Regions from separate parts of the Pseudomonas sp. GW821-FHT02B10 genome, predicted to be linked through region 1. Evidence: riboswitches for the same ligand, from Rfam matches in the RefSeq annotation. Region 1 holds a riboswitch; the other holds the start of a gene.
What was found. Region 1 has a riboswitch for cobalamin ahead of cobW (cobalamin biosynthesis protein CobW). Riboswitches for the same ligand answer to the same signal wherever they lie in the genome.
Positions count from the first base shown of each region.

Region 2: linked by a shared signal. The riboswitch ahead of cobO (cob(I)yrinic acid a,c-diamide adenosyltransferase) and the one ahead of cobW (cobalamin biosynthesis protein CobW) in region 1 are both predicted to bind cobalamin.

Region 1 is NZ_JBWKVU010000004.1:285,408-289,790, forward strand. It holds gene cobM (precorrin-4 C(11)-methyltransferase) at 1-463, opposite strand, end outside; gene AC07VU_RS11790 (cobalamin biosynthesis protein) at 545-958, opposite strand; gene AC07VU_RS11795 (CbtA family protein) at 955-1,662, opposite strand; gene AC07VU_RS11800 (CbtB domain-containing protein) at 1,674-1,862, opposite strand; cobalamin riboswitch at 1,961-2,182, opposite strand; cobalamin riboswitch at 2,288-2,486, shown strand; gene cobW (cobalamin biosynthesis protein CobW) at 2,583-3,650, shown strand; gene cobN (cobaltochelatase subunit CobN) at 3,654-4,383, shown strand, end outside.
Region 2 is NZ_JBWKVU010000005.1:25,868-30,250, reverse strand. It holds gene AC07VU_RS12820 (PQQ-dependent sugar dehydrogenase) at 1-814, opposite strand, end outside; gene AC07VU_RS12815 (hypothetical protein) at 887-1,468, opposite strand; cobalamin riboswitch at 1,632-1,867, shown strand; gene cobO (cob(I)yrinic acid a,c-diamide adenosyltransferase) at 1,948-2,559, shown strand; gene AC07VU_RS12805 (cobyrinic acid a,c-diamide synthase CobB) at 2,556-3,881, shown strand; gene bluB (5,6-dimethylbenzimidazole synthase) at 3,878-4,383, shown strand, end outside.

The sequences.
Region 1 (4,383 bases):
GGGCGGCCAGGCTGGCGAATGCCTCGCCGGCGGGCATCGAGGTCTTGTCGGCATAACGGGTCAGGATCACGCTCTGGGCGACGTCCGGCAGAGTCAGTTCGGCCCCCAGCAAGGCCGCGCAGGCCGCGGTGGCCGTCACGCCGGGGATGATCTCGAAGGGGATGCCCAGCTCGCGCAGGCAGCGAATCTGCTCGCCGATGGCGCCGTACAGGCTGGGGTCGCCGGAATGTACCCGGGCCACGTCCTGGCCTTTGCCATGGGCGTCCTTGATCAGCTCGATGATCTGTTCCAGGTGCAGCTCGGCGCTGTTGACCAGCTGTTCGGCGCTATGCCCCTGGAGCACTGCTTCGGGCACCAGGGAGCCGGCATAGATGATGACCGGGCAGCTGTGGATCAGCCGCTGGCCCTTGACGGTGATCAGTTCCGGGTCGCCGGGACCTGCGCCGATAAAAAAGACGGTCATGGCGTTCTCCTGTGAAAAAAGGGGCGAGGCAACCTCACAGATGAAGATTGCTCATGATCAGCGGCGGGGATTATCGAAGATTTACCCGGAGCAGGCCAAGGCGAGGGTTGCCTGGGCGTATTTCTGCCGTGGGACCAGCAGCTTTGCCGGGCTTCGGGCCAGCTGTTCGGCCAGGGCCAGGGCGGCACTTTCGGCGACGCCGTAACAGCCGGTGCGTTCGTAGGCGATCTGCGAACGATGGCTGAGTTGCAGCACATAAGGCGTCAGCTGGTTACTGCTGAAACAGGTCAGGGGCAAGTCCAGTTGCGCGGCCAGGGCCAGCAGCCCGGGTTCCTCGCGTTTCAGGTCGATGCTGGCCAGGGCCTTGATCTGCCCGGGGTCGATGCGGTGGGTGCTCAGGGTCTGGTCGAGCAGGGTGCGCAAGGTCTCCACCGGGCAGCCCCGCTGGCAGCCCAGGCCGACCACCAGGGTCGGCGCTGTGCTGGCCTGCGTCATGCCGAGTACTGATCGTCGCTCTTGCGGCGGAACAGCCAGGCGCTGATCAGGCCCAGGGCCAGCCAGAACGCGGCGTTGGTCAACTGCGAAGCGATCTTGAACTGCGCCTCCAGCTCCTCCGGGGCGAGCATCGAATGCACTTGCGGCTGCGGCGCGCCGATGAGGTGCGGCACGGCGAGAATGGCCACGCCCAGCACTTTCAGCAGCCAGTTCCGGGCGAAGACGATCAGGGCAATGCCGGCCGCGGTGGAAGCGGCGGTACCGACCCACCAGATCTGCCGTTGCGCCAGGTCCGCGGCGGCGGTGCCCGGCAGTTCGGGCGGCAGGCCGAGGGTCGGCGCCAGGCAGAAAGTCGCATAACCGGCCAGGCCCCAGAGCAGGCCCTGGGAAGTACGGTTCGGCGCGCGCAGGGTGTAGAGGCCGGCAAGCATCAGGGCGAACCCCACGGCGACCACCAGGTTGCCGCCGGTGGTGGACAGCACGCGCTGCCAGCCGTCTTCCGGCTCCCAGGCTTCGGCGTCGTGGCTGTGGGCGGCGGTGCCGGCGGCATGCTCATGCGCTTCTTCATGCTGGGCGGCCGGGGCCTTCTCGTAGGTTTCCGCCTCCAGGATCAGCGGCGCGACCCAGAAGCTTTGCAGCAGGGTCAGCAACAGGGCCGCCAGCAACCCGGTGAACCCCGCGGTTTGCGCGATACGCTTGATCATGTCGGCAGGTCTCAGTGGCAAGGGAAGGCGGCGCTGTGGCGGGTATCGTGGGCGGCGTTGTGCACCGCTTCGATATGGGAGAAGCCGGCGAAATACACAAGGCACGCACCGAGAATCGAGGCGCCGATGGCGGCGACCAGGCGTTGGCTCAGGGTGGCGGTACTGCTGCTGGAGTGGCTGGTGCTGCTGATGATCGACATGGCGCTTCCCTCTGGTGTGTCAGCGGGTGAATCGAGCGCAGCAAAACCCCGCGAGACGGGCTTGCGGGGAATTAACAGCGCCCGCCCACCGCGGGTTTGTTATGACTGTGTAGCGGGCCGGTCTCCGGGCTCGCGAGGGGCGGGGCTTGCGCCACGCCTGCAAGAATCGCCTTCCCATGCCGGACTGCTGGCACAGTGGATCTGATTCTTCGCTCGCTTACCGTTGCGGGGGCAGCACCGGACTGATCAAGGCTTTTGGCCTGTGACGCACCGGTTTCCCGTTTCACCCTGTGAAGGGCACCCGTAACAAGGTGTGTAGGAGAGCATGGGCGAGGGAGGGGCGTCAATTGGCAAGGGTTCTCGTTTTCGATCGCAATTGGCCTGTCCTCGTGCTGCATGGACATTGACCGCCCCCCAAGCTCTGCGTAGCCTTGCGCTCTCGAGGTTCTTCGGCGTCTGTCGAAGCTAAGAAGGGAACGCGGTCCAAGCCGCGGCTGCCCCCGCAACTGTAAACGGTGATGAACGATGCAAGGCCACTGCCAGGCGGCGGGAAGGCGCATCGTTGGCCAGTCGAACGACCGGCACGCCGTCAGCCAGGAGACCTGCCTCGGACCTGATTCTCACTACAACCGGGCGGGGTGATCCGGTGGCGAACCCTTCCGTGCAGTTGCCTGCGCGGTTCTCGTCCCGTATGCCCGCCACCTTGCCAAAGGGCATCCGATGAAAACACTGGCCAAACTTCCCGTCACCATCGTTACCGGCTTCCTCGGCTCGGGCAAAACCACCTTGCTGCGGCACATGCTGGACAACGCCCAGGGCCGACGCATCGCGGTGATCGTCAACGAATTCGGCGAGCTGGGCATCGACGGCGAGATCCTCAAACAGTGTTCCATCGGTTGCACCGAGGAAGAAGCCAGCGGTCGCGTCTACGAGCTGGCCAACGGCTGCCTGTGCTGCACCGTGCAGGAAGAGTTTTTCCCGGTGATGCGCGAACTGGTGGCCCGTCGCGGCGACCTCGACCATATCCTCATTGAAACCTCTGGCCTGGCCCTGCCCAAACCTTTGGTCCAGGCATTCCAGTGGCCGGAAATCCGCAGCGCCTGCACCGTCGACGCGGTGATCACTGTGGTCGACAGCCCGGCCGTGGCCGCCGGCACCTTCGCCGCCTTCCCGGACCAGGTCGACGCCCAGCGCAAGCTTGACCCGAACCTGGACCATGAGTCGCCGCTGCATGAGCTGTTCGCCGACCAGTTGTCCAGCGCCGACCTGGTGATCCTCAACAAGGCCGACCTGATCAACCCGGCAGACCTGGCCAAGGTGCGCCTGGAAGTGGCCGAGGAGCTGCCGCCGGCGGTGAAAGTCATTGAAGCCAGCAGCGGTCGCCTGCCGCTGGACGTGTTGCTGGGCCTGGGCAACGGTTCGGAAGAACACATCGACGGCCGCCACAGCCATCACGATCATCACCACGATGGCGACGATCATGATGATCATGACCACGACGCCTTCGATTCGATCTCCATCGAGCTGCCCCAGGCCGACGAAAGCCTGCTGCTGGACGCCCTGACCCAACTGGTGGTGCAGCACGGCATCCTGCGGGTCAAGGGCTTCGCGGCGATCCCCAACAAGCCGATGCGCCTGTTGATCCAGGGCGTGGGCACCCGCTTCGACAAGCACTTCGACCGCCAGTGGGGCGCCGATGAAGCGCGCACCACGCGCCTGGTGCTGATCGGCCAGGAACTGGACGCGACCCTGCTCGAAGCGCAATTGCGCGCCGCCCTCAGCGTGTAAGCCATGCACCTGCTCAGGACCCAGCCCGGCGGTTTCGTGTCGGATGACAACATTGCCGACCTTGGACAGACCCCCGCCGAGCTGGTGATCCTGTGCAGCGGCGACTCCAGCCTGGCGCTGCTGGCCGAGGCGGCGCAGCAATTGCCGGAGGACTACCCGAGCTTTCGCCTGGCTAACCCGATGCAGGTGCAGAACCATGCCTCGGTCGACCTGTATGTCGACCAGGTGCTGCGCCACGCCAAGGTGATCCTGCTTTCCCTGCACGGCGGCATCGCCTATTGGCGTTATGGCATCGAGCAACTGGTGCAGCTGGCGCAACGCGGCGTGCAGCTGATCCTGGTGCCGGGCGACGACCGTCCGGACCCGGAACTGAGCGACCTGAGCACGGTGCCCGCCGGCGACCGCGAACGCCTCTGGCACTTCCTGCGCCAGGGTGGCATGGGCAATGCGCTGAACCTGTACCGCTGCCTGGCCAGTGGCTGGCTGGGGCGCGATTACCCTTGGTCCGAGCCGCAGACCCTGCCGCGCACGGCGATCTACCACCCGCACAAAAGCAGCGCCGCCCTCAGCGACTGGCACGCCGACTGGCGGGCCGGCCAGCCGGTGGCGGCGCTGCTGTTCTACCGCTCGCATTTGCAGGCGGCCAACACTGCCTTTATCGATGAGTTCTGCCGGCGATTGTTGGCGGCGGGCCTGAACCCGCTGCCGATTGCCCTGGCCAGCCTGAAAGAGC
Region 2 (4,383 bases), on a different contig from region 1:
GGCCGCTTTGCGGCTCCCAGGCCATGCCGTTGGGGTTGCGCAGGCCTGAGGCGAAAATCCGTTGCTTGCCGCTGGCGCGGTCGACTTCCCAGATGGCGGCACGGCCTTCTTCCTGGTCCATGCCGTTTTCGCCGACGTTGCTGTTGGAGCCGACCGTGACGTACAGCTTGCTGCCGTCCTTGCTGGCAATCACGTTTTTGGTCCAGTGGTGGTTCAGCTTGCCGCCAGGCAGGTCCACCACCTTGGTCGGCTGGGCGCTGATCCTGGTGTCGCCGTCCTTGTAGGGGAAGCGCAGCAGGCGATCGGTGTCGGCGACGTACAGATCATTGCCCACCAGGGTCATGCCGAACGGCGAGTTGAGGTTTTCCAGGAATGCCGTGCGGGTTTCCGCCACGCCATCGTGATCCTTGTCCCGCAGCAGGGTGATGCGGTTCGGGCTGGGCACACCGGCCCCGGCGCGGCTCATGATCTTGCTGGCGATCCAGCCACGAATACCCTTGCTGTCATCGGGGGAGGGCGGGGCATTGGTCTCCGCCACCAGTACGTCGCCGTTGGGCAGCACGTACAACCAGCGCGGATGGTCCAGGCCTTCGGCGAATGCGGCGACCTGGGTGCCGGCGGCGGCCACCGGTTTGGCGCCTTGCGGCCAGCCGATCGCGGGCGCGATGTTCACGGTCGGGAACAGGGTCTTGTTCGGTTCGGGGAGTTTCGGCGAGGGGCCGGTGCCGTCGGAGACCTGGAGGGTGGAGGTTTCGCCACAGGCACCAAGGCCTGCGGCGACGGCGATCAGGATTGCGTATCGAAGTTTGAGCATGCTGATTTCCCTATGTATGCACGACGTCGGTGTAGTCATAGAGAAGCACAGGTCGGCGATGGTTCAACCCGTTCAGCGCGCTTCTTTGAACAGCACGGCAACGCCGGGGTGATAGTTGCCGGCTTCATTGCGCAATTTGCGGTACGCGTAGGGGAAGTACCAGGCCACGGCGCAGCAATGTTCCTTTTGCAGGTCGTCGACCATGTCCTGCAATTCTTCCGGAGTGGCACTGTGCTGGGTTTTCTGTGGCGTGACGAACAGGCAGCCAAGTTTCAGGTCGCTGGGGTAGCTGGCTTTTTTCGCGTCGCTGGCGACATCCAGCAACGGTTGGGTCAGGTGCAGGCTGTTGACCCGGGGCCAGCGCTGGGTGGTCTGGATGTAGACGCGTTCCTCCTGCGTGGCGATGTACAGGTCGGTGCGGCCGTTGCGGTCGCCGTCCTCGAGCTGTTTTTTGCTCGGTGCGTGTTCCAGGGTGACCATCTCCGCCATCCAGGCTGCCGCCGAGAGCATTCCCAGGTTGGCTTTTTCGTCGAACCAGTACGGGCTTTCGTTATCGCCGCGCACGGCGTTGTAGCGGTCGATGCAATCGAACCAGCGTTCCAGGGCAGGGCGCAGGAATTCCAGTTTCGGATTGCTGATGATCATGCCTTGCATAGGACTTTTCCTATTATTGTTGAGATATTGGAGTTTTTTAACGCGATTATGGCTATTTGATATCACTGCACTGAGTGTGGCACAAGATTGGCGTCATTTTTCCGATATGCAGCATTCGCCGATCTGCGGGGCTTTAATTGACGCTCCACCCCCAACCCTCTAACCTTCGCGACTTGTTTCAGGTGCTCTGTGGCCTTGGGTCGACAGAGTGAAACAGGGAAGCCGGTGAGTACGCGTGCCGAAGGCGCACACACGACGATTCCGGCGCTGCCCCCGCAACGGTAAGTGAGTCAAGACTGCGCCTGATGCCACTGTGTCGACTGTCGACATGGGAAGGCGCGCAGTTGGGCATTCCAGCCACTCACAAGCCCGGAGACCGGCCTGATCCATCCAACGGCATCACGGTGGGCGATGCCAGGCTTGCGCCGTCTATTCCTATTCCTGCCCCCCGTTATCCAGCCCCAACGGAGAGCTGCCCCATGACTGAATCCCCCGATCGTGACGAACGCCATCTGGCGCGCATGTTGCGCAAAAAAGCCGTGATCGATGAACGCATCGCCAACTCGCCGAACGAGTGCGGTTTGCTGCTGGTGCTGACCGGCAACGGCAAAGGCAAAAGCAGCTCGGCCTTCGGCATGCTCGCGCGGGCCATGGGCCACGGCATGCAATGCGGCGTGGTGCAGTTCATCAAGGGCCGCAACAGCACTGGCGAGGAATTGTTCTTCCGGCGCTTCCCGGAGCAGGTGCGTTTCCATGTCATGGGCGAAGGCTTCACCTGGGAAACCCAGGACCGCCAGCGCGACATCGCCGCGGCCGAAGCGGCCTGGGCGGTTTCCCGCGAACTGCTGAGCGATCCGACGATCGGCCTGGTGCTGCTTGATGAACTGAACATCGCCCTCAAGCACGGCTATCTGGACCTGGATCAGGTGCTCAGCGACCTGCAGGCGCGACCGCCGATGCAGCATGTGGTGGTCACCGGACGTGGCGCCAAGCCAGAGATGATCGAGCTGGCCGACACCGTCACCGAAATGGGCATGGTCAAGCATGCCTTCCAGGCCGGGATCAAAGCGCAAAAAGGCGTCGAACTGTGAGTGATGCCCGTCATTGCCCGGCGGTATTGATTGCCGCGCCGGCTTCCGGTCAGGGCAAGACCACCGTGACCGCCGCGCTCGCCCGCCTGCATCGCAATCAGGGACGCAAGGTGCGCGTGTTCAAGTGCGGCCCGGACTTTCTCGACCCGATGATCCTCGAGCGCGCCAGCGGTGCGCCGGTGTATCAACTGGACATGTGGATGGTCGGCGAGCAGGAAAGCCGCCGCCTGTTGTGGGAGGCCGCCGGCGAGGCGGACCTGATCCTGATCGAAGGCGTGATGGGGCTGTTCGACGGCACGCCGTCCAGCGCCGACCTGGCGCGGCATTTCGGGGTGCCGGTGCTCGCGGTGATCGATGGCACGGCCATGGCCCAGACCTTCGGCGCCCTGGCGCTGGGGCTGGCGCGTTATCAGCCGGACTTGCCGTTCGCCGGCGTGCTGGCCAACCGCGTCGGCACCCTGCGGCATGCGCAGTTGCTCGAAGGCAGCCTGACCGAGGGCTTGCGCTGGTACGGCGCGCTGTCCCGGGAGACCGGCATCGAACTGCCCAGCCGCCATCTGGGGTTGGTGCAGGCCAGCGAACTCAACGATCTGGATCTGCGTCTCGACGCCGCCGCGGCCGCCTTGGCGGACAGCTGCGAAGTGGCCTTGCCGCCCGCCGTGGCATTCGCCGCTCCCCAGGTGGTTGCCGTTGAGCCGTTGTTGGCCGGCGTGCGCATTGCCGTGGCCCGCGACGAAGCCTTTGCCTTTACCTATGGCGCGAGCCTGGATCTGCTGCGGGCCATGGGCGCCGAGCTGGTCTTTTTCTCGCCGATCCATGACGCGGTACTGCCTGAGGCAGACAGCCTGTACCTGCCGGGCGGTTACCCGGAACTGCATCACCGGGCGCTGGCGGCGAACGGCTCGATGCTCAGCGCGATCCGCGCGCATCACGCCGCAGGCAAACCCTTGCTCGCCGAGTGTGGCGGCATGTTGTATCTGCTGGATTCCCTGACCGACGTCGACGGCGAGCGCGCCGAACTGCTGGGCCTGTTGCCCGGCGATGCGGTGATGCAAAAGCGCCTGGCGGCCCTGGCCTTGCAGGCGGTGGAGTTGCCGGAAGGTTCGTTGCGCGGGCATACCTATCATCATTCGTTGACCAGCACCGAGCTTGCGCCGATCGCTCGCGGCCTGAGCCCGAATGGCGGGCGCGGCGCGGAAGCGGTTTACCGCGAAGGGCGGATGACCGCCTCTTATGTGCATTTCTATTTTCCGTCCAACCCCGAAGCGGTGGCGTCCCTGCTGGCGCCGGCAGGAGCGAGCGTGCTCGCGCGGCGCCCATGAGCGACAACGCCTTTTCCGCGGCCGAGCGCGACGCGGTCTATCGCGCGATCGCCGAGCGTCGTGACATGCGTCACTTCGTCGGTGGCACGGTCGAGCCGCAGGTCTTGCGTCGCCTGCTGGAGGCGGCGCACCAGGCGCCCAGCGTCGGCCTGATGCAGCCCTGGCGGTTCATCCGTATCAGTGACCGGTCGTTGCGCGGGCAAATCCAGCAACTGGTGGAAGAGGAGCGGGTACGCACCGCCGAGGCCCTGGGCGAACGTTCCGATGAGTTCATGAAGCTCAAGGTCGAAGGCATCAACGACTGCGCCGAGGTCCTGGTGGCGGCGCTGATGGACGACCGTGAGCGGCATATTTTCGGCCGCCGCACCCTGCCGGAAATGGACCTGGCCTCGCTCTCCTGCGCGATTCAGAACCTGTGGCTGGCGGCCCGGGCCGAAGGGCTGGGCATGGGCTGGGTGTCGCTGTTCGAGCCCGCTGCCTTGGCCCAGTTGCTGGGCCTGCC